DNA from 2 places in the Nocardiopsis sp. iso_40 genome. Region 1 is predicted to be linked to the other one. Evidence: riboswitches for the same ligand, from Rfam matches in the RefSeq annotation. Region 1 holds a riboswitch; the other holds the start of a gene.
The links. Region 1 has a riboswitch for glycine ahead of gcvP (aminomethyl-transferring glycine dehydrogenase). Riboswitches for the same ligand answer to the same signal wherever they lie in the genome.

Region 1 (15,443 bases):
TGAGGAGAACAACCCGCTGTCCCGGCTGGTGGCGGAGGTGGGCGTGCGCACCGCCGTGTTCAACCGCTCCACCGAGACCGCCTACGACCCCAAGGGGCGCAGGCTCCTGTTCGACCGGCACCGCCGCAACCTGGAGGACGTCAACCTCCTCCACGAGCACATGTACTGGGCGACGGTCGGCGCGAGCCCCGAGGAGTCCATGGAGGAGGGCATCAACCACGCCCTCTACGACGCCAACCTCGTGCGCGCCCGGGCCAGGGACGCGGCGGAGATCGTGCACCGCCTCGCCGAGGCCGACCACGGGGCCGACGCCGAGGAGATCGCCTTCTCCGCGGTCGCCTCCCGACACGAGTTCAGCGGTGACGACGTGGTCTTCCCCGACGGTATGGGCCAGCTCACCGACCACCTCGCCCGGGGCCTGGACGTGCGCCTGGAGCACGTGGTGCTGGCGGTCTCCCACGACGGCGACGGCGTCGGCGTGCGGGTGGACACCCCCGACGGCGAGGAGACGCTGACCGCCGACCGGGTCCTGGTCACCCTGCCGCTGGGGGTGCTCCAGGCAGGGCAGGTCGACTTCGATCCGGCCCTGCCCGTGGACAAGCAGGACTCCCTGGAGCGTCTGGGCAACGGGCGCCTGGAGAAGCTCTTCCTGCGCTTCGACGAGGTCTTCTGGGGCGACGCCGAGGTCCTGGTCCACCTGGGGACCGAGGAGGGCGCCTGGTTCCACTGGTACGCCGGACAGAACGTCTTCGGTGAGCCCGTCCTGGTCAGCCGTAACGGCGGGAAGGCGGCCCGGTTCCTCGCGCAGATGGATGACGGGGACGTGGTCGAGCACGCGATGGCGTCCCTGCGCGGCATGTTCAAGAAGGCACCGGACCCGGTCGACCACTACCTGACGCACTGGATGGACGACCCCTTCGCCAGGGGAGGGTTCTCCTTCACCGCGGTCGGTGCCGGCGACGGCGACCGCACCGCACTGGGCGAGCCGGTCGGCGACCGGGTCTTCTTCGCGGGCGAGGCCACCGAGATCGAGCACACCGCCACGGTGCACGGGGCCCTGCTGTCGGGGCGACGGGAGGCCGAGCGTATCCTCTCGACGGACTGAGCGCCGAGGACGGACCGGGCGGAATCACGACACTTCACTGTGCTTCAGGTCACATGCTAGTTTCGCGTGGTCGTACCCGTCCCCAAAGGCACCGACTTTCGCTCCCCTGATCGCCCAGGTGCCGTGAGTGTGAAGGAACCCCCCATGCCGGCCATAGCAGTCCTTCTCGGGGCCCTGGCGCTGTTCGCCCTCGGTTACCGTTTCTACTCGGCCTACCTCGCCAAACGGGTCTACGCGCTGGATCCGGACTTCGTCACACCCGCCCACGCCTACAAGGACGGGATCGACTACGTACCGACCAGCAAACACATCGTCTTCGCCCACCACTTCATCTCCGTGGCCGGGGCGGCGCCGATCGTCGGGCCGGCCATCGCCGTCTTCTGGGGCTGGGGGCCCGCGCTCCTGTGGGTGGTGCTCGGGACGGTCTTCGCCTCCGGAGCCCACGACTTCGGGGCGATCGTGGTTTCGGTCCGGCACCGGGGCCGGAGCATCGGGGCGCTGGCCAAGGACGTGATCGGGACCCGGGCCAGACTCCTCTTCCTGCTGATCATCTTCTTCCTGGTGACCATGGTCAACGCGGTGTTCGCGGTGATCATCGCGGGCCTGCTCATCGCCAACCCCGAGGCCGTGCTGCCCGTCCTGGTCACCATCCCGCTGGCGATCGGGGTGGGGCAGGTCGTCTACCGCAGGCGCAGCGCCGCGCTCGTCCCCTCACTGATCAGCCTGGTGGTCGTCTACGCGTGCATCCCGCTCGGGCAGGCACTGCCCGTCACCGTGGACCCGATCGCGAACCTGGCGGGCGTCGAGCCCGCCCTGGTGTGGCTGGTGCTGATCTTCGTCTACACCTTCTTCACCTCGCGCCTGCCGGTGTGGATGCTGTTGCAGCCGCGCGACTACATCAACCAGCAGCAGATGCTGCTGGGCCTGCTCGTCATCATGGTCGGCATCATCGTGGGCATGAACACCATCGAGGCCCCGGCGCTGCGCGGCGACCTGCCCGAGGGTTCCCCGCCCATCTTCCCGTTGCTGTTCATCACCATCGCCTGTGGCGCTGTGTCCGGTTTCCACAGCCTGGTCGCCTCGGGAACGACCTCCAAGCAGCTGGACAAGGAGCCCGACGCCCGCTACGTGGGCTACCTGAGCTCGCTCGGTGAGGGCGCCCTGGCGGTCTGCTCCATCCTGGCCTGCACCGCGGGCATCATGGTCTTCTCCGCCAACCAGGGAACGGCCTGGACCGACATCTACGTCGACTGGGCCGCCGCGGGAACCAACCCGGCGGGCCGTTTCACCGAGGGCGTGGCCGGGTTCGCGTCCAACATCGGCATCCCCGAGAGCGTGGGGCTGGTGTTCGCCACGGTGGTCGTGGTGAGCTTCGCCGCCACCAGCCTGGACACCGCCGTCCGGCTCCAGCGCTACACGGTCCAGGAGATCAGCGCCATCGTCAGGGAACGGGCCGCCGAGGGCGGTGCCCTCCGGCGCGCCGCACACTTCCTGTCGCGCAACATCACCGTGGCCACACTGGTCGCGGTGGTGATCCCCTTCGTGCTGGCGCTCGTTCCGGGCAACTTCGCCGCGGGCACCCTCTGGCAGCTCTTCGGCACCACCAACCAGCTGACCGCCGGCCTGGCGCTGTCCGTCATCGCCGTCTGGGTCACGAAGAGGGGGCGCAACCCCGTCGCGATCCTGGTGCCGCTGGTGTTCCTCGCCGTGATGACCTCGTGGGCCCTCATCGTGCAGCTGCGGGACTTCGTGCTGAGCACCGACCCCATGCAGCGCTTCGTGCTCGCCCCGTTGGACCTGGTCATCTTCGTCCTGGCCGTGTGGATGATGGTGGAGGCCTTCCTCGCCCTGCGCAGGGCCTTCGCCGAGCGGTCCGCCGACCCGGGGCAGGACCAGCGGGAGGACACCGCGGTCGCCGGGGACGCCGTCGAAGGGGACGAGAGGCCCTGAACGCGGCGTGCGGGCGCCCGGGTTCCGGGCGCCCGCACACCGCTCCCGGCGCGGCTGGCCGGTTCCGGTCCCGCCGGGGCTCCCGGGCAGCCCCCTCCCTCACCCGCCGTCCGCCATAAGGGGAACCGAAAGCGCAGGTGGGCGCCGGGTCAAGGAAGAAACCCGTACACGGTACGATCAAGGGGCGGGCCTGCCCGGGGCCTCCCTGGGCCGGTGGGGCGCGCGATGGCGGAAGACGACGGTCCCTCCCGTTATCGTTGGCGTCATGGGGCGATCCGCGGAAGAAGGCAGACACGAGTCGGGGGGCAGTGTGGCCAGCCCGGTGGTCAGTGACCGCATCTGGACGGTTCCCAACCTGTTGAGCATGCTCCGGTTGTTGGGCGTTCCGCTGTTCCTCTGGCTCATCCTGGTTCCGCAGGCGGACTGGTGGGCGCTCCTCGTGCTCGCCTTCGCCGGGATCAGCGACTGGCTGGACGGCAAGATCGCCAGAGCCTGGAACCAGACCTCGCGGCTGGGCACGGTCCTGGACCCGCTCGCCGACCGCCTCTACATCTTCGCCGCCCTGCTCGGCCTGGTCATCCGGGGCATCATCCCCTGGTGGCTGATGGGGATCCTGGTGCTGCGGGACGTCCTCATCCTCGGTGCCCTGCCGCTGCTGCGCCACTTCGGCTACGGGCCGCTGCCGGTCAACTTCGCCGGCAAGGCCGCCACCCTCTGCCTGCTCTACTCGTTCCCGCTGCTGTTCATCGCCGGATACGCGTCGATCATCGGAGATGTGGCCAGAATCATGGGTTGGGCCTTCGCGCTGTGGGGAACGGCTCTTTACTGGTGGGCCGGACTGCTCTACGCCGTACAAGGGCTGCGCCTGATCGACCAGACTCGCCGCGACGAACGCGCTGATCGGACGGGAATCCACGCGGGTTCCCCGGACAGCGACACCGTGCGCGGACACAGCGCGGATCGACCCGATCCGGCTGCTGAAGGCGACCGTTGACGGCGACCCCGGCGCGGTGCCCGAGGGCTCGGACGGACCGGGCCCGTCGGATCAGGGCAGGAACGGACCCTGATCCACCGACCGAACCGGCGGACCGGCTCACCTGAGTCCTGTCGGATCGAAAGGGAGTGTCGTCTCCGCAATGAGAACATGTCCCACCGCGCGCGGGTGCGCGCGCTCCGAACACCTGTCCCCCGCCGCGCTTACTGACGGCGCCACCACCCGGGGGTGCCGTCGATGAGCACCCCCAGCGAGGAGACCGCCCCCGCCGCGGCGCCGCCGATGAAGGCCGTGGTGATGGCGGGAGGCGAGGGCACACGCCTGCGCCCCATGACCGCCAACCAGCCCAAACCGCTCCTGCCGGTGGTCAACAAGCCCATCATGGAGCACGTGCTTCGCCTGCTGCGCAGGCACGGTTTCACCGAGACCGTGGTCACCGTGCAGTTTTTGGCCACGCTCATCCGCAACTACTTCGGGGACGGCGAGGAGCTCGGCATGAAGCTCCACTACGTCGCCGAGGAGGTCCCGCTCGGCACCGCGGGCAGCGTCAAGAACGCCGAGGAACACCTGCGCGGAGAGCCCTTCATCGTCATCTCCGGCGACGCGCTGACCGACATCGACCTCACCGACATGGTCCGCTTCCACAAGGAGCGCGGCGCCAAGGTCACCATCGCCCTCAAGCGGGTCCCCAACCCGCTGGAGTTCGGCATCATCATCGTCGACGACCAGGGGCGCATCCAGCGGTTCCTGGAGAAGCCCACCTGGGGCCAGGTCTTCTCGGACACCGTCAACACCGGCATCTACATCATGGAGCCGGAGGTTCTGGAACGGGTCGCCGCGGGAGAGGTCGTCGACTGGTCCGGTGACGTCTTCCCGGAGCTGCTGGAGGAGGGCGAGCCCCTCTACGGCTACGTCGCCGACGGCTACTGGGAGGACGTGGGTACGCACGAGAGCTACCTCAGCGCCCAGGCCGACGTGCTCTCGGGCAGGGTCGACGTCGACATCGACGGCTTCGAGGTGTCGCCGGGGGTCTGGATCGGTGAGGGCGCGGAGGTCGACGCCACCGCCGTCCTGAAGGGTCCCCTCTACATCGGCGACTACGCCAAGGTCGAGGCCGGTGCGGAGCTGCGCGAGTACACGGTGCTCGGCAGCAACGCCGTCGTGCGGGCGGAGGCGTTCTGCCACCGCACCGTGCTCCACGACAACGTTTTCATCGGCCGCGGCGCCAACCTGCGCGGTTGCGTGATCGGCAAGAACACCGACGTCATGGCGGCGGCCCGGATCGAGGAGGGCGCGGTCGTCGGCGAGGACTGCGTCATCGAGTCCGAGGCCTACGTGAACAACGACGTCAAGGTCTACCCCTTCAAGACCATCGAGGCCGGCGCGGTGGTCAACACCAACGTGGTCTGGGAGTCGCGGGGCCAGCGTTCGCTGTTCGGGCCCCGGGGCGTGTCCGGCCTGATCAACGTCGAGATCACACCCGAGCTCGCGGTGCGGCTGGCCAACGCCTACGCCACCACGCTCAAGAAGGGCGCGGTCGTCACGACCTCCCGGGACGTCTCCCGGGCGGCGCGCACGCTCAAACGGGCCATTATCAGCGCGCTCACCGCCGCCGCCATAGAGGTCCGCGACCTGGAGGTGGTTCCGGTGCCGGTGGCGCGCTTCCATACCTCCCAGAGCGGGATCAGCGGCGGCATCACGGTGCGCACCAGCCCGGGCGACCCCGAGTCCGTCGACATCCTGTTCCTGGACGGGGAGGGGGCCGACCTGTCGCCGGGGGCCCAGCGCAAGCTCGACCGGGTCTTCTCCAGGGCCGAGTACCGGCGCGCCTTCCCCGGGGAGATCGGCGAACTGTCCTTCCCCTCGCGCAACGTGGAGAACTACTCACACGAGCTCCTGAGGTCCGTGGACACCTCCGGGGTGGCCGAGGCCGAGCTGAAGGTCGTGGTCGACTGCGCGGGCGGTACCGGCTCGCTGATCCTGCCCTCGCTGCTGGGCCGGATCGGCGTGGACGTGCTCACGGTCAACAACCGGTTGGACGAGGCCTCTCCCACCGACACCGTCGCCAAGAGGATGCGGGACCTGGAGCGGCTGGGCGAGCTGGTCGCCAACTCCGGGGCCGACTTCGGGGTGCGCTTCGACCCGGTGGCGGAACGGTTGTCCATCGTGGACGAGAACGGCAAGCTGGTGGACGGCGACCGTGCGCTCCTGGTGGTCCTGGACCTGGTCGCGGCCGAACGCGGCGGCGGGAGGGTGGCGCTGCCGGTCACCACGACCCGGGTGGCCGAGGAGGTGGCCCGGTCGCACGGGGCCGAGGTGCTCTGGACGGCCACCGCCACCGACGAGCTGACCAAGGCGGTCCGTTCGGCCGGGGAGGAGATCGTCTTCGCCGGCGACGGCCGAGGCGGGTTCGTCATCCCCGAGTTCAGCCCCACCAGTGACGGCATCGCCGCCTTCGTGCGGCTGCTGGGTCTGGTGGCGCGGACCCGGCGCTCGCTCGGACAGATCGACAGCGCGATCCCCCGGGCGCACCTCCTGCGCCGTTCGGTGCCCACCCCGTGGGCGGTCAAGGGGAGCGTCATGCGCTCGGTCGTGGAGGCGGCCGGCAAGCGCGAGCTCGACACCACGGACGGGGTCCGGGTGATCGAGTCCGACGGTAGCTGGGCGCTGGTTCTGCCGGACACCTCCGAAGCCGTGACCCATCTTTGGGCCGAAGGTCCTGATTCGGACGTCGCGCACGCCCTGCTCGACGAGTGGGCGGCTGTGGTGGAACGGGCCGAGGGTTAACCAGTCCTCCCGTGGGCGTGGGCGGCAGGGCCGTCCGCGCCCACGGGCGCAGGCGGGCCGCCGGCTCGGCCGGGCTTTCCTCTCCCTGAAAAACAGGGATAAAATGGACAAAAAGCCAGGTCAGGGCCTGAGTGGGAAGTTCGCGAAAATCCATCCGGCGATCCGGCGAACCAAATGCCGGGATCGGGCATCTGCCCCATAACAGGTGTTGCTCTTGACGTATGGTCTGCGCCTCGCCCGAGTCGGTGCCCCAGGTGCCGGCACGGCCGAACCCTAGAGGGGGGCGCCCCCAGGGTGTTCACAGCGGGCCGAACGGGAGCGAAACCCTGCCTGGACAGGGATATGGTTTAAAGTCGAGTGTTCCCTGAAGCACCGCGTCACCACCCGCCCCGGTGGTCCCGGCAACGGCGGACACCCAACGGGGGGTGACAAGGAGTACAACATGGGGGATGAGACCTAGCGACCGACCGTGTGAGCCGTCCCGCTGCCGCGACAGCGGACCGACTCACCGTGTTCCGGACGGTGTGCGGGCCCGGTGCCCGCCCGGCGTCCGGGACGCGCCACCGATCAGCCGAATCAAGCACCGCCCCGTGCGGTAGGAGGCCGAGCCGACCTATGTCGAGCGTTTACTGCACGCAGTGCGGTCACGCCGTTGCGGATGATGCCCGTTTCTGCTCCCACTGTGGAACCCCCATCCGCAGGGCCGAACAGCAGAGCCCACAGCCCGCCACGGCCGGGGAGTCCGGCGGAGATGTCACGTCGACCATCTCCATCTCCGGGATACAGGCCCTGGAAGAGGAGGAACCGGGCGACGAGCTCAGCGGCGACGACCCCGCCAGCGCAGACGCCCTGCCGCCCGGAACCGCTTTGCTGGTGGTCCGGCGAGGCCCCAACGCGGGGAGCCGTTTCCTGCTGGACAGCGACGTGACCACCGCGGGCCGCCACCCCAACAGTGACATCTTCCTCGACGACGTCACCGTCTCCCGGCGCCACGTCGAGTTCTTCCGACGAGGCAACGGCTTCGGCGTCCGGGACGTCGGCAGCCTCAACGGAACCTACGTCAACCGCGAGCCGGTGGACGAGGCCGAGCTGGGCGGAGGAGACGAGATCCAGATCGGTAAGTTCCGTATGGTCCTGCTGACCAAACCACGCCGGTGACGGCGCGCTGACCACGGTCGACGGGGGTGGGAGGGCCGAGGAGGTTTGCGGCCCCCCGCCTCCGGAGAGCTTTGTAACGAAGGGGTGCCTTTGCCCTCGGGATCCTGATTCAACGGGGGAGCAGGGACGAGCGCCCATCCGGCATGACGACTCGTGGGACGGAGCCGCTGTGAAGCACATGGAGGTCGTCGGCGTCCGGGTTGAGATGCCCTCGAACCAACCGATTGTCCTGCTCAAGGAATCCGAGGGGGACCGCTACCTGCCGATCTGGATCGGCGGGGTGGAGGCCACCGCGATCGCGCTCGCCCAACAGGGGGTCGCGCCCGCGCGGCCGCTCACCCATGACCTGTTCAGGGACGTCCTGGACGCTCTGGACACGGGGCTCGAGACGGTGAACATCACCGGTCTGAGTGACGGGATCTTCTACGCCGAACTGGTGTTCAGCAACGGTGTGGAGGTCAGTGCGCGCCCTTCGGACTCCATCGCCCTGGCGCTGCGGACGGGCACCCCGATCTACGCCCACGAGGACGTGATCGAGGAGGCCGGGATGCCCATCCCGGACGAGCAGGAGGACCAGGTCGAGGCGTTCCGGGAGTTCCTGGACAACATCTCGCCGGAGGATTTCGGCCGACGCAGTACGTGACCGGACGGGGCCCGCCGACCGCGGGTCCCGTGCCGTGTGGCCTGGCGGCTGGTCCGGGCACTGCCGGAAAACCTTCGTGGCCTGCGACTTTGCCGGGCCCGTCGGTGTTAGATTGGGTGGGAGGAACGGGTGTGGAGTGCGTAGCCGAAAACCGCCGGGCCCGTTTCGGGTCCGGGGGGGGCCGCTGCCGCGGCCCCGCCTCCGTGTGCACTTGGCGACGCGCCGGGTGGCTTCGTTGACGCTACCGTGCGGCCGTCCTACGGTCAGTGCTGTGAAACCCGCGGCGCGCCCTTTCCCTAGTGGACCCTCCCCTGTCGATGCCGCCGTGGGACGAGAAGCCGGAGGTCGGCGTGGCGGTAGCGAGCGGCAAGCGGGATCCCGATGACAGGCGGTCCGCGCTGCGGCTAGCGGGGCAGCAGGGCCTACTGTGCGAAGAGGACGTGGTGGCGCTGCCTATGGACGTCGGGTATCGGGGCCCAGCGGCGTGTACGGCCGCCGGGATCACCTATCGCCAGCTCGACTACTGGGCCAGAACCGGCCTGGTGGAGCCAAGCGTGCGCACCGGGGCCCACAACGCCCCCCTGTACAGCCTGCCGGACATCCTGATGCTGAAGGTGGCCAAACGGCTCCTGGACACCGGGATATCGCTCCAGCAGATCCGGACCGCGGTGGACCACCTGCGTGGCCGTCCCGCCGCCGAACTGTCCCGGATCACCCTGATGAGCGACGGCGTCAGCGTCTACGAGTGCACGTCACCGGACGAGGTCGTCGATCTGATGCAGCGGGGCCAGGGCATGTTCGGCCTGGCACTGGCCAACGTCTCCAGGGAGCTGGAGGAGGCCCTGGGGGTGGTTCCGGCCGAGGAACGGGCCGATCTGCCCGCGGCGCCGACCCAGCCCGTTGACGAGCTGGCCCGGCGCCGCCGGGAGCGGCGCACCGGCTGAGTCCGCCGACGTCGGGGCGGAAGGGCGGACCGCCGGGCACCGGCCGACGGTACCCGGTGCGGCCGACGGTCGGCGGGGGATCTTCGTGTGAACTGCCTAAAAGGCGTGCCCTGGCTCGGTGGTTCGGCGGTGGATCGAGTACGGTCGTAGTCACAACAGGGATGAAAACCGACATTCTCCCTGCTTGTCTACATATACAGAGCGTCAGCAGGCTGTTGATACCACGCGGGAGAGACCTCGGCAACGGGGCGCCGACGGGGCAATACTCCCCAGTAACCTCTCAGGCACCATGGACCGCGTGGAGAAGGCCGCTCTGAAGCCCGGGCACCGTCGCGTCCGGGTGACAGAGGGGGAGACCGTGAGGAACACCGCCGACCCGATCGGCCCTGTCACCAGGAGGTCTCCGTGCCTGACCCGTCGAACATCCCCACCTCGGGCGCGCCCGCCCGGGTGTTCGCCGACCGCCACATCGGCCCCACCCCGGCCGAGACCGCGGAGATGCTCAAGACGATCGGTTACGGCTCCACCGCCGAACTCATGACCGCCGCGGTGCCCGAGTCCATCCTCACCGGCCCCGGCAAGAGCGCCCCGCTCAACCTGCCCGAGGCGATCGGCGAGGCCGAGGCCCTGGCCGAACTCCGCGGGCTCGCCTCGCGCAACAGGGTCAACACCCCGATGATCGGCCGCGGCTACTACGGCACGCTCACGCCCCCGGTCATCCTGCGCAACATCATGGAGAACCCCGCCTGGTACACGGCCTACACGCCCTACCAGCCCGAGATCTCCCAGGGCCGTCTGGAGGCCCTGATCAACTTCCAGACCATGGTCTCCGACCTCACCGGCCTGCCCATCACCGGCGCCTCCCTGCTGGACGAGGCCACCGCAGCCGCTGAGGCCATGACCCTGGCCCGGCGGGCCTCCAAGGTCAAGAGCAACGTCTTCGTGGTCGACTCCGACGTGTTCCCGCAGACCCTCCAGGTCCTGCGCACCCGCGCCGAGCCCCTGGGCATCGAGGTGGTCGTCGCCGACCTGACCCAGGGCATGCCCGAGGGCGAGGCATACGGCGTCCTGGTCCAGTACCCGGCCTCCAGCGGTGTGGTGCGCGATCCCAGCCCGGTCATCGCCCAGGCGCACGAACGCGGCGCCCTGGCCGTGGTCGCCGCCGACATCCTCGCCCTGACCCTGCTGCGCAGCCCCGGTGACCTGGGTGCCGACATCGCGGTGGGCTCCACCCAGCGCTTCGGTGTCCCGCTCGGCTTCGGCGGCCCGCACGCCGGCTACATGTCCGTGGGCGAGAAGCTCCGCCGCCAGCTGCCCGGACGGCTGGTCGGCGTTTCGGTCGACAACGCGGGCAAGCCCGCCTACCGCCTGGCCCTGCAGACCCGTGAGCAGCACATCCGCCGGGAGAAGGCCACCAGCAACATCTGTACCGCCCAGGTGCTGTTGGCCATCATGGCCGGGATGTACGCCGTGTACCACGGCCCCGACGGCCTGCGCGCGATCGCCCGCCAGGTCCACGCGCGCACGGTCGCGCTGGCCGACGCCCTCGCCCAGCGCGGGTTCGAGGTGGTCCACGGCGCCTACTTCGACACCCTGCGGGTGCGGGTGCCCAGCGCCGACCGCGTGGTGGAGCGCGCCCTGGACTCCGGGATCAACCTGCTCACCGTCGACCAGGGCACGGTCGGCCTCAGCGTGGACGAGACCACCACCGTCGACCACCTCGACCAGGTCCTGGCCGCCTTCGGCGAGGCCGACCGGGGCGCCGACCGCGGCCCGGTCACCGTGGACGGCAGCGCCGACCGCCTGCCCGCCGACCTGGCCCGCGGCGTCGACTACCTCACCCACCCGGTGTTCAACACCCACCGCAGCGAGACCTCGCTGCTGCGCTACATGCGCCGCCTGTCCGACCGCGACCTGGCGCTGGACCGCACGATGATCCCGCTGGGTTCGTGCACCATGAAGCTCAACGCCACCGCGGAGATGGAGTCCGTCACCTGGCCCGAGTTCGCCGGCCTGCACCCGTTCGCCCCGCTCGACCAGGCGGCCGGGAGCGTGTCGCTCATCCGCGACCTGGAGTCCTGGCTGGCCGAGGTCACCGGCTACGACGCGGTCTCACTCCAGCCCAACGCCGGTTCCCAGGGCGAGCTCGCCGGGCTGCTGGCGATCCGCGGCTACCACCGCTCGCGCGGCGACGCCCACCGCGACGTCTGCCTCATCCCCAGCTCCGCGCACGGCACCAACGCCGCCAGCGCCGTCATGGCGGGTATGCGCGTGGCCGTGGTGGCCTGTGCCGAGGACGGCAACGTCGACCTGGACGACCTGCGTGCCAAGACCGCAGAGCACAGTGAGGACCTGGCGGCCATCATGGTCACCTACCCCTCCACCGCGGGCGTGTACGAGGACACCATCACCGAGGTGTGCCGCCTGGTCCACGAGGCGGGCGGTCAGGTCTACGTCGACGGCGCCAACCTCAACGCCCTCCTGGGCTGGGCCAAGCCGGGCGAGTTCGGTGCGGACGTCAGCCACCTGAACCTGCACAAGACCTTCTGCATCCCGCACGGCGGCGGCGGGCCGGGCGTGGGACCGGTCGCGGTCCGCTCGCACCTGTCGGGTTTCCTGCCCAACCACCCGAGCCAGCCCGAGGCGGGCCCGCACACCGGGGTCGGCCCGGTTTCGGCCTCACCGTTCGGCTCCGCCGGCATCCTGCCGATCTCCTGGGCCTACGTGCGGATGATGGGCGGCGACGGTCTGCGTGCGGCCACGGAGACCGCCGTGCTCTCGGCCAACTACGTCGCCAAGCGCCTGGAGCCGTACTACCCGGTGCTCTACACCGGCGCCAACGGTCTGGTCGCGCACGAGTGCATCGTCGACATCCGCCCGCTCCAGAAGGCCAGCGGTATCAGCAACGAGGACGTCGCCAAGCGCCTGATGGACTACGGGTTCCACGCACCGACCATGTCCTTCCCGGTCAACGGCACGCTGATGGTCGAGCCCACCGAGAGCGAGAACCTCGCCGAGCTTGAGCGGTTCGTCCAGGCGATGATCGCCATCCGCGGTGAGATCGACCGGGTCGCCTCGGGGGAGTGGTCCGCCGACGACAACCCGCTGCGGGGCGCCCCGCACACCGCCGAGGCGGTGACCGCGGACGAGTGGGAGCACGGTTACACGCGTTCGGAGGCGGCCTACCCGCTGCCGTCGCTGCGCCAGGACAAGTACTGGCCGCCGGTCGGCCGGATCGACCAGGCCTACGGTGACCGCAACCTGGTCTGCTCCTGCCCGCCGCCGGAGGCCTTCGAGCTGTAGCGGGCGCGCGTCACACGACGCACGCGGTGCACACGGGCCGGCCTGCGGGACCGGCACGGACGGGGTGCCTCTCCGGGGGAGGCGCCCCGTCGTCGTATCCGCCCGCCCCGAACGCCTACTAAGGATCTACGTCGTAAAGGTGTTGCTCGGTTTGCTCCGAAACGATCCGAGCACGCGCGGAACAAACCCGTAGGGGACCGGGAAACAGCCACGGGAACCAACATCCGTCACACAGGCCTCCATCGGCTGTGGGAGAGCGCGTTAGAGTTGCGGCGATGCTGACGATCCGCGCCCCCATCGTGCGGACCCGCCACCCCATGGAAAGCGCAAGGAATGACCGCGACGTCCGGATCTCCCGCACGCTCTGGCCCCGCAACCCCCGCACCCCAAGCCACGGACCCCGATGACGCGGAGGAGACCGCCGTGCCCCCGGCGGAGTCCGCACCTGACCTGTGCGACCAGGCCCAGGACCTCGCCGAGAACGGCCACCTGAAGAAGGCCGCCAAGCTCTACCAGCAGGCGGTGGCGGCCAACCCGCGCCCGGGCGTCCAGGCCAGGGCACTGCTGGGGCTGGCGGTGGTGCAGGACCAGCGCGGGGACCTGGCCGCCGCGCGCGAGGCCGCGCGCCGGGCGCTGGCCACCGGGGACTCCCGCTACGCTCCGCGCGCCGCCTACCACCTGGGGCTCTCCCTCGAACAGGAGGGCGCCCACGGCGAGGCCGCGCGGGTCTGGCACCGCCTGCTCGAGCTGGGCGGCCCCGCCTACACCGCGGTGGCCCGCTACGGGTTGGCCCGTGAGGCGGAACTGCGCGGTGAGGAGGCTGAGGCCGAGGAGCACTGGGAGGCCGTGCTGGAACTGCCCTCCGGCGACACCGGGCTCAGCCGCCTGCATGCTGTCACCGTCGTCGACGCCGCGCGCGACCTGGCCGGACGCCTACTCGAACGGGGGCGGCCGGAGGCCGCGGCCGCGGCCGTCGAGCGGGGGCTGGCGGCGGGGGAGGACCCCGGCCTGCGGCTGCTGCGGGCCGCCGCCCACCTGGAAGGGGCGATCGCTGACGCGGGTTCGGTGGTCGCCCCCGCGTCTGCCGAGGAGGGGGCGGGCGTGCGCCCGGAGCCACAGACCTCGGGCGCGGCGGTGGAACTGCTCGCCGGGCTGATGGCGCTGCGCGGAGAACCGGACGAGGCCGCACGGGTCTGGCGGCTGGGGTTGGACAGTGGTGACCGCGAGGCGTCCCGAGCGGTGCGCGAACGGTTGCGCCGTCCCTTCGCCCAACCGCAGGGGCGGGACGGGGAGCAGGCCCCCGAACCGTGGTGGGACGTCTACCTGGAGGAGGCCGTGGCGACCGCCAGCGCGCCGGCGCTGGCGGGGGAGCTGTTCGCGGTCATCACCCAGATGCACGCCCTGCTGGCGGTTCCGGTGGTCGAGGGGGAGGCCCGGCCGACCGTGCTGCGCGCCGCGATGGAGCAGGCTCTTCGGACGCCGAGTGAACTTGTGTGGGGCGCCGACGTGCACGCTGACTTCCGGCGTCGGCTCAGCGAGGCGATGGGGGAGGACGTACTGCCCGAGGGCTGGCCCGAGGCGCGCTGAGGGGGTCCTGCGGGCTGTGGCCGGGCGGGGGCGGCCCTGGGCCCGCCCGGGCCGGGGCCGGACAGGCCCGGGCGGGAGCGGTTCCGGCGCTCAGCTCCGAAGCAGGCGCGTTCAGGCGGCGGCGCGGGGTCGGTGCGGGGCGACAACCGCCCCGTCGGGGAGGAGTTCACCGGTGTCGTCGAAGAGGACGACGCCGTTGCAGAGTAGGCTCCACCCCTGTTCCGGGTGGCTGGAAACGATCCGCGCGGCCTCGCGGTCGGTGTCCTCGAAGGACGGGCAGGAGGGTGAATGGCTGCACATGACAGAGCCTTTCGTCTCGGTGCTCTTCGTTGAGCTGAGGCCAACAATAGTGGCTGACATCACATGGTGTTGTCGGTTTAGGCGACAATGTTCGCCCTCCCCTTTTGTTCGCTCTCACCAATGAGACGCACCTCACCCGTGCGCAGTTCTGTCCGGGCGGACCCGGGCGGACCCGGACGACGAGGACCGGCGGAGGCACCGAACCGTATCCGGCGGGTCAGTAGCCACCGCGGGTACGGCGGGCCGCCGGACGGCTGCGCATCCCGGCCCCGGCCAGGCCGCCGCGCTGGAAGGCCCGGACGAGTTCGCCGCCGAGGTTGACCCCGGCGCCCAGCGCCAGCGCCACCATGATCGCCTCGGCGAGGCTGAGCAGCCCCGTGACCGCGCCCCCGGCCCCCTGGGTGATCTCGATCAGCCCCCGGTACAGGATGCTGCCGGGCAGCAGCGGTGCGATCGACGGGATGAGGTAGGGCAGTACCGGGCGCCGGGTCCGCCGGGCCAGCCAGTGCCCGACCATCCCCACGGCCACCGCGCCCGCGACCGTGCCCACCACCAGGGGAACGTCCAGGAACGCCCGCAGACCCGCGTAGATGACCCAGATCATCACGCCCAGGGCTCCGATCGTGGGCAGCATCCGGGGCGGCACCGCCAGGGAGATCGCGAAGGCCATGG
Region 2 (15,443 bases), 1.0 Mb from region 1:
ACCAAGGGGGTCCAGGAGGAGCGGATCCTGGAGCTCGTCGACTCCTACGACGTCGACCTGGTGGTGCTGGCCCGCTACATGCAGGTGCTCTCCGAGCAGCTGTGCACCAAGATGTCCGGGCGCATCATCAACATCCATCACTCCTTCCTGCCGAGCTTCAAGGGTGCCCGCCCCTACCACCAGGCGCACTCGCGCGGCGTGAAACTGATCGGTGCCACCGCCCACTACGTCACGGCCGATCTGGACGAGGGTCCGATCATCGAGCAGGAGGTCTCCCGGGTCGACCACACGCACAGCCCTGACCAGCTCACCGCCATCGGCCGTGACCTGGAGTCGGTGGCACTGGCGCGCGCGGTGAACTGGCACGCCCAGCGTCGGGTGCTGCTCAACGGGGACAAGACGGTCATCTTCGGCTAGGCGGTGCGCCGCCGCGCGGCTGGTGCGGTCGGCCCTCGGGTCGGCGACGCGGCCGGGACAACTTGATTTTCGGACGGCCAGGGGTACCTACGGGCGCCCCTGGTTTTTTCTTGCCCAGTCGGGGTTCCGGGTGTGGTTTTGGGGCAGGTCTGGTAAGGCCATGACCCCTCCCACCAGCAATTCGTCGCATGCAGTGCCTTGTTGGCTACATAGAGTGCGTATATGGTGTGATGAGGTCGAAACCTCTTCGGTTACCCCGTCCCGGGGTGGCTCCGGGTTTCGGTCCATAACCCTGAGTCGAAGCGGCTCTGAGTAGGGGGCACAAATGGGCAAGCATTTCGATGACGCCGTGGGCAAGGGCAAGGAAGCCGTCGGCAAGGCTGCCGGAGACCGCGGCACCGAGTTCGAGGGAAAGGCCGACCAGGCCAAGTCCGGGGCCAAGGACGCCGTGGACAAGGCCAAGGACAAGGCCGAGGAGTTCAAGGACCAGGCCGAGGACAAGATCAAGGGCGTCTTCAAGAAGAAGTAGACGCGTCCAGGACGGTTTGCACACTGCGTAGGGGGACCAGTGTCGGACATCAAGACCGAATCCGCGGTGCCGAGCGCCCGTGAGTCCGGCGGCAAGCGCGAGGCCGCCGGCAGGAACGACCAGGGAAGCACCCACATCGCCGACGGCGTCGTCGCCAAGATTTCCGGTATGGCGGCTCGGGAGATCGGCGGCGTCTACGCCATGGGCGGCGGGACCGCACGCATGGTCGGTGCGGTACGTGACGCCGTGAGCCGGGGCAGCTCCTCCGGTTCGGTGGCGCAGGGCGTCGCCGTCGAGGTCGGGGAGCGGCAGGCCGCCGTCGACATCGACCTCGTCGTCGAGTACGGCGCCGCCATCCAGGACCTCGCCGCCGCCGTGCGCCGCAACGTCACGTCCGCGGTCGAGCGGATGACGGGCCTCGAAGTCACCGAGATCAACATCAAGGTGGACGACATCCACCTGCCCGGGGACGACGAGGACGCCGACGACGGCGACTCCGAGCCCAGGGTCCGTTAGTCGTGGCCGGCGGCGACACACCGGGTGAGACCGCACGCGCCATCGCGGAGTCGACCGCGGGCTTTCCCGACGTGGTCGAACTGTCCTCCGGTTCCTTCGGCACCCTGAGCACCGCTGTGCCGGGGGGCCGGATCCGGGGGGTGGCGGTACGCGACGGCCACGTCGAGATCGGCGTGGTGGTCCGCTACGGGCGGCCGCTGCCGGAGATCTCGGCGGAGATCCGACGGGGCCTGGCCCCGCTGGCCGGCGGCCGCGCCGTCCACATCTCGGTGGAGGACGTGGTCGCCGGTCTCGGCGACGGTACACGCGCGGCCAGCTGAACAAGACCTACAAACAGGGCGTGCTGATTAGAGGGGGTAGCCATGTGGCCCATCGTTGGACTGTCCTACGGGACGGTGCTCGGGCTCGCGGCGGCGTTCGGCGGGTTCCCCGCCTTCGCGCTGGTCCTGGTCCTCGGCCTCGTCGGGTTCGTCGCGGGCCGGGCGATGGAGGGCGAGATCGATCTCGCCGAGATGTTCACACGGCGTTCGGCGTAGACGGGGGTGAGGTCGTGGTCGGGGTTCGAAGCGACACGGTCCCCCGCCAGCGGGATGCCGCGCCCGCGGGGGACCGGGAGGGCGGCAGGCACGTCCGCCCCCGGGACCCCGGAGGCCGCACGGACATACCCGGGGACGTCATCGAGAAGGCGGCGGCCACGGCTGTCGGCGAGGTCTCCGGGGCGCGGGCCGCACGTTCGAGGGCGGCTCGCGCCCGGGTCAGCGGGGAGGTGGTCCTCCTGCGGTTGCGTATCGAGGTGAGCTACCCGCGGCCGGCGCTCCAGGTCGCCCGAGCGGTACGGGAACACGTCAAGGGCCGGATCGAGTGGATCACCGGAAAACAGGTCCACCACATCGACATCGAGATCGCGGAGTTGGTGCGCTGACATGACCACCGTGGAAGAGGTGCTCGGTCGTCCGAGCCAGGGGACGGACCGCCGCGCAAGGCGGGTCGCCGTGCACACGTTCCGTCCGCGCAGGTCCTGGCCGGCGGTGCTCACCGGCCTCGTGATCCTCGTGGTCGCCGTGGTCGCCGCGGCCGAGGTCATCGCCGCCCTCGCGGGGAACCCGCTGCGGCTGATCCCCGTCGGTGCGGCGACCGACTACGCGGAGACCACCACCTGGTCGGAACCGTCCGTGCAGATCGCCTCGGCGGTCCTGGCCCTGATCGGGCTGGCTCTGATCGTGGTGGCGCTGGCGCCCGGACGGGGCCGGTGGACCGCCCTGCGCACCGACGACCCGGCGCTGGTCGTCGGTCTGACCCGGCCCGCGCTGCGCCGCGCGGTGTCCGCCGCGGCCCAGGGCGTGAGCGGTGTCGACGGGGTCCAGGTGGCGGTGCGCGGCAACAGGTTGAAGGTCCACGTACGTACTGGCATGCGCGATTCGCGCGAACTGCCCGGCGAGGTGACCTCGGCGGTGGAGCGCCGACTGGAGGAGCTGGCCCCGCTGCGCAGCATGCGGATCGCCACGCACGTTCGATACGCGGAGGGTTGACGATGGCGCGCGACAGGAGTCGGAGGTCGGCCCGGGGAAACCGCCTGGGCCTGGTCATCGTGGGGTCGGTGCTTCTGGCGGCGGGCCTGGCCGCACTGGCGGTGGGGCAGGGGCTCCTCGGCGGCGACCTGGCGTCCGCACCGCTGGTCGGCGATCGCCTCAACGAGCTGCTCGCGCAGCAGTGGGTTCCGTACGCGGTGGTGGCTGTCGCCTTCGTGGCGGGTTTCCTCGCCCTGCGGTGGTTGATGGTGCAGGGCATGAACGACACGGTGGGCCGTCTCTTCCTGGAGCGCGACGACGCGGGCAACGTGGAGATGTCCGAGAGCGTGGCCCGCGGGGCCCTGGAACAGGAGGTCGCCGACTACCCCGGGGTCCGCAGGGCCCGGGCGCGGCTGACCGAGTCCAGTGACGAACCGCACCTGCGCCTGGCGCTCACCCTTGAGGACGACGCGGACGTGGCGCACGTCTGGAAGAGGGTGCGTTCGGAGGCGCTCGCCAACCTGCGCGGCTCCCTCGGACTGGACCAGGTGCCCGCGGTCATCCGGATGTCGATGACCGCCCCCGCCAAGAACCCCAGGCGCAGTCTGGCCTGAGGGATCAGGAGCCCTCTGCCGGGAGGGGGCGAGTCTGGTGGCGAGCTGGGCTCAAGCCACCAGACCCGGGGTGACGGCCGGTACGGGCGAGCGGGTGGGAGGCTCGAGCCCGGACTCCGGCCGTGCCCTCGGTGCAACCCGGGAGCACGATCGGACATTCCTGCCTTTTCTTGTTGTTCTACCTCCAGGCGAGGACCTTGTGGACGTCTGCGGGCAGCCCGGGGAACTCCTCCGGTTCGCTGGACCCGTCCGTGGGAACCCTGTACCAGTCAACGTCCCCGGTCTGTGGCTCGGAGCGGAAGAGGACCTCGGAGCCGTCGGGGGACAGCACGGGGTCGGAGTTGGACCGGGTGCTCTCGGGGATCAGGGTCCGCTCGGTGGGCAGCGGCTCCAACTCGTGGTGGAGGACGCCCTCGTTCTCCGCCTCGTAGGTCTCGGGGGTGTCCGCGGTGAACTCGATGACGCTCAGTTCGTCGTCGGCGAAGAGCAGGGTGCCGTCGTCGAGGGCCTGGAAGCCGGACCGCTTGTCCACGGGGACCTCGGGGGAGCGGTCCGGATAGATGGTGTCTCGGGTCAGGTCGACCACGTCGGCACCGACCTGGTCACTGATGTCGAAGTAGAGCAGGGCGCGGTTATCGAGGCTCCCGACCAGACCCGCACCGTCCAGGACCACCGCCATGCTGTTGAAGTAGTTCCCGTAGAGCACGGCGCCGTCGATCCCCGGCACGACCGTGAGCTGCTCGCACCGCGTACTGGCGCACGTGGCACCGAGGTCGGTGATCTCGCCGCTCTCCAGGTCCATGGCGTGGATGGTGTGCTCGCTCCCGCCCTCGTCCTGCACGAAGACGATCCGGTCGCGCTCCGGGTCGGCCACCGGGTGGACGTAGTCGATCGGGGTGCCGAAGTCGTCGACCTCCTGCTCGGGGGTGAGCGCCGTGAACATGCCGTCCGCGGACAGTACCCCGAATCCCTTGACCTCGTTGCCGTTCACCTCCTCGGTGAAGGTGGCCATGACGAGGTTGCGCTCGGGGAACAGCGGCGGCCGCTGGTTCTCGTGGCAGGAGGAGCCCAGTACGATGCCCGCGTCCACCATGCGGCCGTGGGAGAGGTCCTCGGATTCGCCGCGGTCGCTGCCCATGATGTCGAATCCGACGTGGAGGAGTTCGTCGGCGTTGTCGGAGGAGTAGAGGGTGTACTCGACCCAGCCCTCGGACGCGTCGCAGTTCGCGGTGAGGATGCCGGGGTCGGCCAGGGAGGGCGTTTCCTGGGGTTCCTCCTCGGCGCCCTCTTCCCGGGGGGCGTTTTCGTCGGCGGGCGCGTCGGCCGAGGCGGCCGTGGACTCCTCTTCACCTGACGAAGCGCCGACGAGGCCGCAGCCGGTGGCCGCCAGCACCAGGGCGGCAAGGGGCACCAACAGGCGCGGTGTGGGGACGGAGAGAATGGGGTTCACGGAAGCTTGTTCTACCACAGCCGGAAACGGGTCCCCTGGGTGTTCCTGCCCGGTTCGCGTCTGGTGGCCGGATGTGGTCAGGGGCGTGTGGGCCGCGTCGCTCAGGTGTCCTTCGTTCTCTCCCGGGCCGACCCCCTCAGCCGTTTCCACGGGCCCCTGCGCCACATGTCCGCAGACGGAGCGGATCTCCGGTGCCACGGCGACCGTGTGTTTCGGATAGACGCCTTCCCAGACGAGGTCAGCGTGCTGTTCCAACCCGCGCCGAACACGTCGCCCCGGTAGGTCGGTGCGGAAAAGGGGCGAGTCTGGTGGCGAGCTGGGCTCAAGCCACCAGACCCGGGGTGACGACCAGCATGGGCGAGCGGGTGGGAGGCTCAAGCCCGGTCACTGGCCGTGCGTCCGGTACAACCCCGAATGTCCTTCGAGCATTCCTGCCCGGAAGCACCGATTCGGCCGACGGGCCCCGGTGGGAGGACCGGACAGGGGCGCCCCCTCAGCACTCGATGACGTTGACGGCGAGGCCGCCGCGGCTCGTCTCCTTGTACTTGTCCATCATGTCGCGGCCGGTGTCGCGCATCGTCTTGATGGCCTTGTCCAGTGCAACGGTTAACCACATGCCGCCGTACTGCCTCGGAGAGGACGGGAAATCCTCGACCGGGGTCTACTCCTGCGGGGACCGGGTCTCATGTGTTGGTTGTCGAAGCGTGTGCTCGACCGGAGAACAGCATGGGGGCCAGAGCATCGTGCAGTTCGCTCGTGGTTCGGCTGATTTCGGCGTGCAGGTGAGCCTTGTTGTCTAGGGCTTCGAGGGACGCACCGATCTCCTGCTGAACGTGCAGGGGAGGTAGCGCTGTAGGGAGCGATCGCAGTGTGGCCATCGTGAGCGACCTGACCGTGCTTCCAGAGGCGTGTCTGTCGATCCAGCGCTGGACGGTGGGCAGGGCCAGATAGTGCACCAGGTACACGGGGTCCATACGTTCGGACGGACGCACACGAAGCAGTTGGGTGCTGTACAGCCAGTCCTGTTGATCCGAGGTGACCCGGGCGAATTTGCCGAGTGTTCCGGTTCGGGTGCCGACGATATCGCCCGAGCGGAGCCGGTAGCGGTGCAGTCGTCCAGCCGTCGTGCGGGTGATGTGGGCCAGACCGGTGTCCGACACTCGCCGGTCGGCAATGTCACCGGGTCTGACCAGCGGGGTTCCCTGCTTGCCGAACTCCCGGGAGGGCAGGCTCGCACCGGAGGGGCCTGCCTGGATCTCGCAGACCTCGTCCAGCCGATGTTCTCTCCAAGCGTCGGGTAGCGGGCCGATCAGCGAATCCACTTCCGTGCCTCCTGGAGCGCCTGACTGCTTCTGGCATCGACGTAGGGAATCTGTGCCTCCAGAGAGTCCAGGCGTCGGATGAGTGACGTCAGCACCTCCGCTTGCTCTGCCTGGCTCGTCTGCGGTGCACGTCCGGTCACATAGATCGATGGCCTAAGCGAGTACTTTTTGTCGCGTATTTTATTAATTGTCGCGACGTAGCTGATACTCGATGCTTCACTCCCGGAGTCATCTCGCTCCCCGTTACGCCATCCGTTGTAAGCGTGTTGGACGAGTGCGATGTCCTCCTCCCGGAGAGTTCGGATCGTACGCGACGTCATACGGCCGAGTCCGCTGGCGTCGATGAAGAGGATCTCCTCGCACCTACCTGTCGGAGCTTTCAGTATCCACAGGGTCACGGGGATGGCGGTGTGCTGGAAGAGCTGGCCGGGGAGGGTGATGAGACACTCCACGGCACCGTCCTCGACCATGTTCTCCCTGATCGCGACCTCTCTGGCGTTGGCCGAGCTTGATGCGCCGTTGGCCATCACCACGCCCGCCCTACCGTTCGCAGAAAGTCGGTCGATCACGTGCTGGAGCCAGCGGAAGTTCGCGTTCTCCTTCGGTGGTTCTCCGTAGCGGAAGCTCTCGCGGGTGGAGTCTCCGGGGGGGCTGCTCAGGTTGAACGGCGGATTTGCTAGGACGAGATCTGCGGTGCCGTGTGCGGCGTCGCGGTCCCAGGGAAATCCGGGACGGTGGCCGAACTCGGCCTCGATGCCGTGCAGCAGCATGTTCATACCGGCGATACCGAAGGCCAACTCGTTGAAAGTGGTACCGCTGACACGGGGGATCCGCGTCGGGTCGGTTTCCTTTTGTGCTCGTACGGCCTCGGTCAGGAACTCGCCCGTCCGGCAGAAAGGGTCATAGACACTGTCGAAAGGATTGCCGGACGTGAGGAGGGCCACCATCATGCGCACCACTGACTCCGGGGTGCGCAGATCCGAGTGGCGGGAGAGCCAGTCTCTTTCCAGGAAGGAGAGAGCGCTGTTGAAGCCAGCCAACAGGATGTCCTGCTCCTGGCCTTGGGTGTCGATCGTGTCGACTCCGCGAACCGCCGTGGTGAAGGCGTCAGGTCCCAGCCCTTGGAGAGAACCGGGGACGAAAGGGGGAAGGTGGTCGCAGAAGTCGGCCGCGAACACGGACCCGTCAACGGTGCCGTGACCGGTCCGTTCCCGTAGAAGGCCCCACTGGTCGGTATGTGAGGAACGGAGGAAGACGAGTACTGCGATGAGCAGAGCGGACTCGGTTGGTGCGCACAAACCCCGAAGGTCGTCCAGCAAACGGAAGACGGTGCCGTCGATGCCGTCCGTGTCGACCGGGGATCGGTGCTTGGGCGCTGACGTCGCTCCCGGGGCGCAGGCCGCCACTGCGGCGCGGACACGGTCCGCGTAGGTGGTCCCTACGGGCTCGTGCGGATGACGGGCGTTGGCGGGTACGGCACGCGAGGACAGCCAACCGATGACCTGGTCGAGGTCGAACAGCTCCCGTTCGGTATCCGCTGGTTCGGGGAAGCCGGGTCCGCGCTTGCGCCAGTTGGTGACCGCCGCCCGACTGACCTCGGCGTATCGGGCGAGCTGCGCGCGTGACACCAAGGTCGGCCTGTTCTTGCTCACAGTGGCCTCCTCAGAAGCTGGGCCGGAGTTCGCCCCGGCACACCTGGTCCTTGACCAAGAGCACCTCGGGAACGCGGTCGAAGGGCTTGATGCCGGAGGCGGCCTCGGGGCTGACGTACGAGAGCACGAGGTAGAGCTTGGCGTGGTCCGCCTCCAGGTGGCGGTGGTGGATCGGCTCGTGGTGCATGATGCGGTTGCGCAGCAGCCGCAGGGAGTAGAGCTGGTCCTGGAGGGTGCGGCGCGGCCCCCGGTAACCGGGGAACGCCCGGTGGAGGGCGGGGACCCAGAGGTCGCGGTCGTACCTGCGAGCGACCAGTGAAGACCAGAAACCCAGGGACAGTTCGGTGACGATGTCGTCCGGCGTGGCCGAACGGTGGCAGCGGGCTCGCGCTTGGCGGACGAGACGCTGGCCCTCGTTGTCCAGCGGTGCCCCGTTCCACCAGTCCTCCTGCCCGAAGTGCGTGCTCAGGTGGTTGTGGAGGGAGTTGCGCAGAGCCAGTTCGAACGTGTGGAGCGGACCGTAGAAGGCCGCGGAGACCATGACGTTCCAGTGGTACAAATTCACGGCGCGAACCGCGTCGCCCCCGCTGTGCCGGAGGTAGGGCGCGAGGCGGGGAGAAGAGTAGGCGCAGACCATCCATTCCGGGATGCCGGTGCTCACGATGACCTTCGTTCTATCTCGGCTGAGGGCGCGAGAGGACAGGGGGCGAGGGCGTTTGGTATCGTTGGCTGTGTAAGCCCCGGGTTCGCCTCTGCTCAGCACGCCGCCCGGGGCACGGCTTTTTCCGGGGTGGCACTTCCAGACCCCGACGACCGGCTCATCGCGCACGCGGCCGGGTGCACCGTCTTTCAAGAACAACGGTACACACGACGGCCGCACTGTTCAAGCGCACTCCAGTGCGCGCCTTTGTTAACAAGCTCTGATCTGGGCCCTCAGCACTCGATGACGTTGACGGCGAGGCCGCCGCGGCTCGTCTCCTTGTACTTGTCCATCATGTCGCGGCCGGTGTCGCGCATCGTCTTGATGACCTTGTCCAGGCTCACGAAGTGGCTGCCGTCGCCGCGCAGGGCCATCCGGGTGGCACTGATCGCCTTGACGGAGGCGAGCGCGTTGCGTTCGATGCACGGGATCTGGACCAGACCGCCGATCGGGTCGCAGGTCAGGCCCAGGTTGTGCTCCATGGCGATCTCCGCCGCGTTCTCCACCTGTGCGGGGGACCCGCCCAGCACCTCGGCCAGGCCGGCGGCGGCCATCGAGGAGGCCGAACCCACCTCTCCCTGGCAGCCCACCTCGGCGCCGGAGATGGACGCGTTCTGCTTGAACAGGATGCCGATGGCCGCGGCGGTCAGCAGGAACCGGACCGCGCCCTCGTCACCCGCGCCCGGACTGAAGTGCAGGTAGTAGTGCAGCACCGCGGGAACGATCCCCGCCGCGCCGTTGGTCGGGGCCGTCACCACGCGCCCGCCCGCGGCGTTCTCCTCGTTGACCGCCAGGGCGTACAGCGTGATCCAGTCACTGCCGCGCATCGGGTCCGGATCCACGTGGGTGGGGGCGAGCAGGCCGTGCTCGTCGCAGTTGCCGCCCAGCTGCCGGTACAGGCGGTGCGCCCGGCGGGGCACCTTCAGACCGCCGGGGAGGCTGCCCTCGGTCATGACCCCGCGGCGCACGCACTGGCGCATCGCCGTCCAGATCTCCAGCAGTTCGGAGCGGATCTCGTCCGGGGTGCGGCCGAACGCCTGCTCGTTGGCGAGCATCAGGGCGCTGATCGACATGTCCGTCCGCTCGCACAGGCGCAGCAGTTCCTCGGCGCTGTCGAAGGGGTACGGGACCACGGTGTCGTCGGCCTTGATCCGGTCCGCGCCCGCGGCCCGCTCGTCCACGACGAAACCGCCGCCCACCGAGTAGTACACCTTGGCGGCGACCTCGGCCCCGTAGGAGTCCAGTGCCACGAACCGCATCCCGTTCGGGTGGTCGGGCAGGCTCTCCTTACGGCGGAAGTCCACGTCGACGGAGGGGTCGAACGCCACCGGGGGACCGTCGGGACCGCCCAGGTACAGGGTCCGCTCCGAGCGGACCCCCTCCATCAGGTCCGGGACCGCGTCCACGTCCACCCCTTCGGGGGTGTGCCCCATCAGTCCCAGGACCACGGCCGTGTCGCTGCCGTGCCCCTTACCGGTGAGTGCGAGGGAACCGTAGAGTTCCACGCGCAGGTGGTGGACACGCCCCACGACTCCCTCCGAACGGAGACCGGACACGAAGGTCCGGGCCGCCTTCATCGGGCCGACGGTGTGTGAACTGGACGGTCCGATACCGACCTTGAACAGGTCGAAGACGCTGATGGCCATGCTGTCCTCCTCGTTGAGCACAGGGGTCGGGCCGTGGGGGCGGCGCCGTGTGGGCCGTTGGCGACCCACACGGCTGGGTACTGCTACAGGTTCGGGTAGAGCGGGCGCTTGGCGGCCAGGGCGCTGACCCGGTCGCGCAGGGCGGCCTCGTCGAACTCCGGCTTGAGCGCTTCGGCGATGACGTCGGCGACCTCGGTGAAGTCACCCTCGTCGAAGCCGCGTGTGGCCAGGGCCGGGGTGCCGATCCGCAGCCCCGAGGTCACCATCGGCGGCCGCGGGTCGTTGGGGACCGCGTTGCGGTTGACCGTGATGCCGACCGAGTGCAGCCGGTCCTCGGCCTCCTGTCCGTTGAGCTGGGAGTCCACCAGATCGACCAGGACCAGGTGGACGTCGGTGCCGCCGGTCAGGACCTTGACCCCGGCCTCGGCCGCGTCCGGCTGGGTGAGCCGCTCGGCGAGGATCCGGGCGCCGGCCACCGTGCGGCGCTGGCGCTCGGCGAACTCCTCGCTCGCCGCGACCTTGAACGAGACCGCCTTGGCCGCGATCACGTGTTCCAGCGGGCCGCCCTGCATGCCGGGGAAGACCGCGGAGTTGATCTTCTTGCCCAGCTCGGCCTTGGCCAGGATCATGCCGCCGCGCGGACCGCCGAGGGTCTTGTGCGTCGTGGTGGTGACCACGTCGGCGAACGGCACCGGGTTGGGGTGCAGCCCGGCCGCGACCAGACCGGCGAAGTGCGCCATGTCCACCATGAGCAGCGCGCCGGTCTCGTCGGCGATCTGGCGGAACCTCGCGAAGTCGAGCTGGCGCGGGTAGGCGGACCAACCCGCGACGATCATCTTCGGCTGGTGCTCCTTGGCCAGCGCCGCGACCTCGTCGTAGTCGACGGTGCCGTCCTCGTCGCGCACGTGGTAGGCCACGGCGTTGAGGATCTTGCCGGAGTAGTTGATCCGCATGCCGTGGGTCAGGTGGCCGCCGTGGGCCAGGTCCAGGCCCAGGATGGTGTCGCCCGGCTTGAGCAGCGCGAAGTACACGGCGGTGTTGGCCTGGGCGCCGGAGTGCGGCTGTACGTTGGCGTGCTCGGCGCCGAACAGGTCCTTGGCGCGGTCGATCGCGAGCTGCTCGACCACGTCGACGTGCTCGCACCCCCCGTAGTAGCGGCGGCCGGGGTAGCCCTCCGCGTACTTGTTGGTGAGGACGGTGCCCTGGGCCTCCAGTACCGCCTGGGGGGCGAAGTTCTCCGAGGCGATCATCTCAAGGGTGTCGCGCTGGCGGCCCAGCTCGGCGTCGACCGCGGCCGACACCTCGGGGTCCAGCTCGCTCAGGCTCTGGTTGAGCAGGTTGTCGCTGGTCATGCTAGTTCTCGCCTTCGGTCAGCTTGGTGTACTCCTCAGCGGAGAGAAGGTTCGCGGGCTCCTCGGAGATCCGCACCCTGAACAGCCAGCCGCCCTCGAAGGGGGCGGAGTTGATCGTCTCGGGGGCGTCCTCGAGGGCCTCGTTGACCTCCACGACCTCTCCGCTCACGGGCGAGTAGACGTCGCTGACGGACTTGGTGGACTCCACCTCGCCCGCGGGTTCACCCGCGGTGACCTCGGTGCCGACCTCGGGGGCCTCGACGTAGACGATGTCGCCCAGCGACTCGGCGGCGAACGAGGTGATCCCGACTGTGGCGATCCCGTCCTCGACCACGATCCACTCGTGTTTGGCGGTGTAACCCAGCTCCGTGGGAACGCTCACTTCAACTCTCCTTGGAGGTGTTCCATTTGTCTGCCGTGCGCCCGTACGGCGACCCGGCCCGGCCTACGCCCGGCCACGCCCCGACCGTGCCGGTCCCTCGTGGGGATCCAGCCGTGCGGTGCGTGCAGGCTCTCGGGGGCCCTCGCCGGACCCCCGCTTCCTACGACTGCCGCTTGTAGAACGGCAGCTCGACCACGTCGACTTCCTCGCCCCGCCCGCGCACGTCCACGGTGAACGTGCCGGTCGAGGTGTCGAGGTCGCCGTCCACGTAGGCCATGGCGATGGGGCGTCCCAGGGTGGGGGAGGGGGCGCCGCTGCTGGTGACTCCGACGACGGTCCCGTCGCGCAGCACGTCCTGGCCCTTGCGCAGCGGGCGGCGGCCGCGGGCGGCGAGCCCGATCAGGCGGCGCTCCCGTGCGGTACGCGAGGCCTCCTCCAGTGCTGCGCGGCCGACGAAGTCGCCCGGTTTGTCGAACTTGACCACACGGCCGAGCCCGGCGTCGAAGGGGGTGAGTTCGGAGGTGAGTTCCTGGCCGTAGAGCGGCATCCCGGCCTCCATCCGGAGGGTGTCCCGGGAGGAGAGCCCGGCCGGGACCAACCCGTGCTCGGAGCCCTGGGCCGTCAGCGCGGCCCAGACCTCGGGCGCCCGGTCAGCGGGCTTGACGAAGATCTCGAAGCCGTCCTCGCCGGTGTAGCCGGTGCGGGCGAGCAGGACCGGGACACCGGCCACGGTGTGCTCGTACCCGGCGTAGTAGCGGATCTCGTCGAGGTTCGCGTCGGTGAGCGGGGCGAGGATCTCCACGGCGCGCGGGCCCTGGACCGCGATGAGCGAATAGGCGGCGGACTCGTCCGCGACCTCGACGTCGAAGCCCGAGGCGCGCTCGGCCAGGGCGGAGGCGACGACGGGCACGTTGGCCGCGTTCGCCACGACCAGGTACTCCTGCTCGCCGAGCCGGTAGACGATGAGGTCGTCCAGGACGCCGCCGTCCTCGGCGGTGATCATGGTGTAGCGGGCGCGCCCCACCTTGACCCTGGAGAGGAAACCCACCAGGGCGTAGTCGAGGGCCTCGGCGGCCTGCGGTCCGGTCAGCCGGATCTCGCCCATGTGGGAGAGGTCGAACAGTCCGGCGGCCTCACGGACGGCGTTGTGCTCGACGGTCTCGCTGGAGTAGCGGAGCGGCATCAGCCACCCGGCGAAGTCGACGAGTGTGGCCCCGGCCTCTTCGTGGGTCTTGTGCAGCGCCGTGAGACGTGGCGCGGGCGTGGGCTCTGACATGGGCACTCCCGAGAGGATGGGCGTCGTGTCGTGCGTAAGGCGTTGCCATCCTCCCCCTCTGTCATGGGTGCCTGAGAGCTTCACCGCGCGCTCGGCGTGGTTTGCACCTTCGGCGAGGGAGCAGGTCCCTGCTTTCCAGAGTGGTCTCGCCCGTACGGTCCGCTGTGCCTGAGAGGTTGTCATCGGGGAGGATTGCTCCTTCGGCGGCCCACGCTGGATACGCGGACTCTCTCCCGTACGGGGTCAGCAACACGTTCAGCCTAGCAGCGGCGTCACAGGGCGCCCAAGACTGACCGACCGGTTCGGCCCCACAGCCGGGCGGACCGGCAGCGGGGGCGGCACGGTGGGGCGGCGGTCCGCCGGCGGGCTTCGGGAACGGTTCGACCGGGGCGGCCCGTTCGGGGTCTCGCGAAGCGGGGTACGCGGCCGTCGGGCATGCCCTAGCTTGGTGGGGACGTTCCTTCGGACACCCTGTGGAGGAGACGAGTGCGTACCGACACCGAACACGTTCCCGGCAGGTCCGGGCGGCCCCGGGCCCGGCTCGCCGCCGGCGCGGCGGGCTGTGCCCTCAGCCTGGCCGCGTCCGCCTGCGGTGGGGACGGCCAGACCGCCGAACGGGTCGAGGGGCGTGCCGGTGAACCCGTCGCGCTGGGCGACGTGGAGACCGTGGAGCGCGCCGACCTCGAAGCGGTCTTCGCCGAGGCCGGGGTGGACGGGACGTTCGTGCTCTTCGACGCCGAGGACCGGTCCGCGGTCGTGGTGAACCCGGAGGGCGCCCGGGAGCGGGCCGTGCCCGCGTCCACCTTCAAGCTGCCGAACACGCTCATCGCCCTCCAGACCGGCGAGGTGGCCGACATCGACGAGGTCGTCTCCCCCGAGGAGGGGGAGGAGATGAGCCTGCGCGAGTCCCTGCCCTCCTCCGACGTGCCGGTCCACCGGGAGATCGCCGACCGGATCGGGCACGAGCAGATGACCGCCTGGGTGGACCGGTTCGACTACGGCAACCGGCAGGTCGGCGAAGAGGACAGGATGGACCGTTTCTGGCTGGAGGGTCCGCTGGAGGTCTCCGCGCTGGAGCAGGCCACCTTCATCGCCGAACTGGCCCGTGCCGCGCTGCCCGTGGACGTCGGCCACCAGCACGCGATGCGCGAACTGCTGATGATCGAGGAGGGCCCGGACCACCAGCTCTTCGGTCGGACCGGTCTGGGCGCGGAGGTCGAATCCGTGCCGGGCTGGTGGGTCGGCTGGGTCGAACGCGGGGACGACCTGCACACGTTCGCGCTCCGGCTGGAGCTCGAGGACGCGGGCGACGCCGTCCTGAGCGAACCGTTGGGCCGTGAGCTCCTGGTGGCGCTGGAGGCTCTCCCCGCGCGGTAGCCCCGCCCCCGTGGTCCGCTCTGTCCGGGATCCGGCGGATCGCGCCGGACCCCGGAACGGTCAGACGGCGTTCTTGCGGCGCTGGCGCACGGCCTCGGCGAGGTTCTCCAGCACGCCCCCGGTGGTCTCCCAGCTCATGCACTTGTCCGTGATGGACTGGCCGTAGGTGAGTTCGGCCGGGTCGCCGAGCTTCTGCGCGCCCTCCTCGATGAAGCTCTCCAGCATCACACCGACGACGCCCCTCTCGCCCTCGGCGACCTGGGCGGCGATCTCCCGGGCCACGGCCGCCTGGCGGACGTGGTCCTTGCCGCTGTTGGCGTGGCTGGCGTCGATCATCAGGCGTCGCGGCAGACCGGCGCCCTCGATGACGCCCAGGGCCGAACCGACCGAAGCGGCGTCGTGGTTGGGGCCGCTGCGGCCGCCGCGCAGGATGACGTGGCAGTCCGGGTTGCCGTCGGTGACCACGACCGAACCCGCTCCCGCGGGGTCCACACCGAAGAAGGTGTGCGAGGCGGCCGCGGCGCCCACGGCGTCCACGGCGACCTGTACGTCACCGTCGGTGCCGTTCTTGAAACCGACCGGGGTGCTCAGGCCGCTGCTGAGCTGGCGGTGCACCTGGCTCTCGGTGGTGCGGGCGCCGATCGCGCCCCAGGACACCACGTCGGCGATGTACTGCGGGGTGATCGGGTCCAGGAACTCGGT

Region 2: it holds a riboswitch for glycine, as region 1 does, so the genes downstream of both, gcvT (glycine cleavage system aminomethyltransferase GcvT) here and gcvP (aminomethyl-transferring glycine dehydrogenase) in region 1, are expected to answer to the same signal.

What each region holds. Positions count from the first base shown of each region.
Region 1 is NZ_CM149666.1:3,656,133-3,671,575, reverse strand. Features, by position in the region: gene AC0VYD_RS16110 (flavin monoamine oxidase family protein) at 1-1,105, shown strand, start outside; gene AC0VYD_RS16105 (carbon starvation CstA family protein) at 1,250-3,055, shown strand; partial or broken gene clsA (cardiolipin synthase ClsA) at 3,366-4,122, shown strand; gene AC0VYD_RS16095 (sugar phosphate nucleotidyltransferase) at 4,332-6,836, shown strand; gene AC0VYD_RS16090 (FHA domain-containing protein) at 7,452-7,994, shown strand; gene AC0VYD_RS16085 (bifunctional nuclease family protein) at 8,164-8,637, shown strand; gene AC0VYD_RS16080 (MerR family transcriptional regulator) at 9,093-9,581, shown strand; glycine riboswitch at 9,798-9,888, shown strand; gene gcvP (aminomethyl-transferring glycine dehydrogenase) at 9,987-12,884, shown strand; gene AC0VYD_RS16070 (tetratricopeptide repeat protein) at 13,218-14,471, shown strand; gene AC0VYD_RS16065 (DUF5999 family protein) at 14,583-14,771, opposite strand; gene AC0VYD_RS16060 (threonine/serine exporter family protein) at 14,989-15,443, opposite strand, start outside.
Region 2 is NZ_CM149666.1:4,688,936-4,704,378, reverse strand. Features, by position in the region: gene purU (formyltetrahydrofolate deformylase) at 1-417, shown strand, start outside; gene AC0VYD_RS20370 (CsbD family protein) at 743-946, shown strand; gene AC0VYD_RS20365 (Asp23/Gls24 family envelope stress response protein) at 986-1,462, shown strand; gene AC0VYD_RS20360 (Asp23/Gls24 family envelope stress response protein) at 1,465-1,782, shown strand; gene AC0VYD_RS20355 (hypothetical protein) at 1,825-1,998, shown strand; gene AC0VYD_RS20350 (Asp23/Gls24 family envelope stress response protein) at 2,013-2,384, shown strand; gene AC0VYD_RS20345 (DUF6286 domain-containing protein) at 2,386-2,991, shown strand; gene amaP (alkaline shock response membrane anchor protein AmaP) at 2,994-3,584, shown strand; gene AC0VYD_RS20335 (hypothetical protein) at 3,763-5,034, opposite strand; partial or broken gene AC0VYD_RS20330 (L-serine ammonia-lyase, iron-sulfur-dependent, subunit alpha) at 5,528-5,638, opposite strand; gene AC0VYD_RS20325 (restriction endonuclease subunit S) at 5,718-6,356, opposite strand; gene AC0VYD_RS20320 (N-6 DNA methylase) at 6,344-8,008, opposite strand; gene AC0VYD_RS20315 (hypothetical protein) at 8,019-8,669, opposite strand; gene AC0VYD_RS20310 (L-serine ammonia-lyase) at 8,942-10,354, opposite strand; gene AC0VYD_RS20305 (serine hydroxymethyltransferase) at 10,438-11,706, opposite strand; gene gcvH (glycine cleavage system protein GcvH) at 11,708-12,088, opposite strand; gene gcvT (glycine cleavage system aminomethyltransferase GcvT) at 12,249-13,364, opposite strand; glycine riboswitch at 13,510-13,610, opposite strand; gene AC0VYD_RS20290 (penicillin-binding transpeptidase domain-containing protein) at 13,851-14,741, shown strand; gene AC0VYD_RS20285 (3-deoxy-7-phosphoheptulonate synthase) at 14,802-15,443, opposite strand, start outside.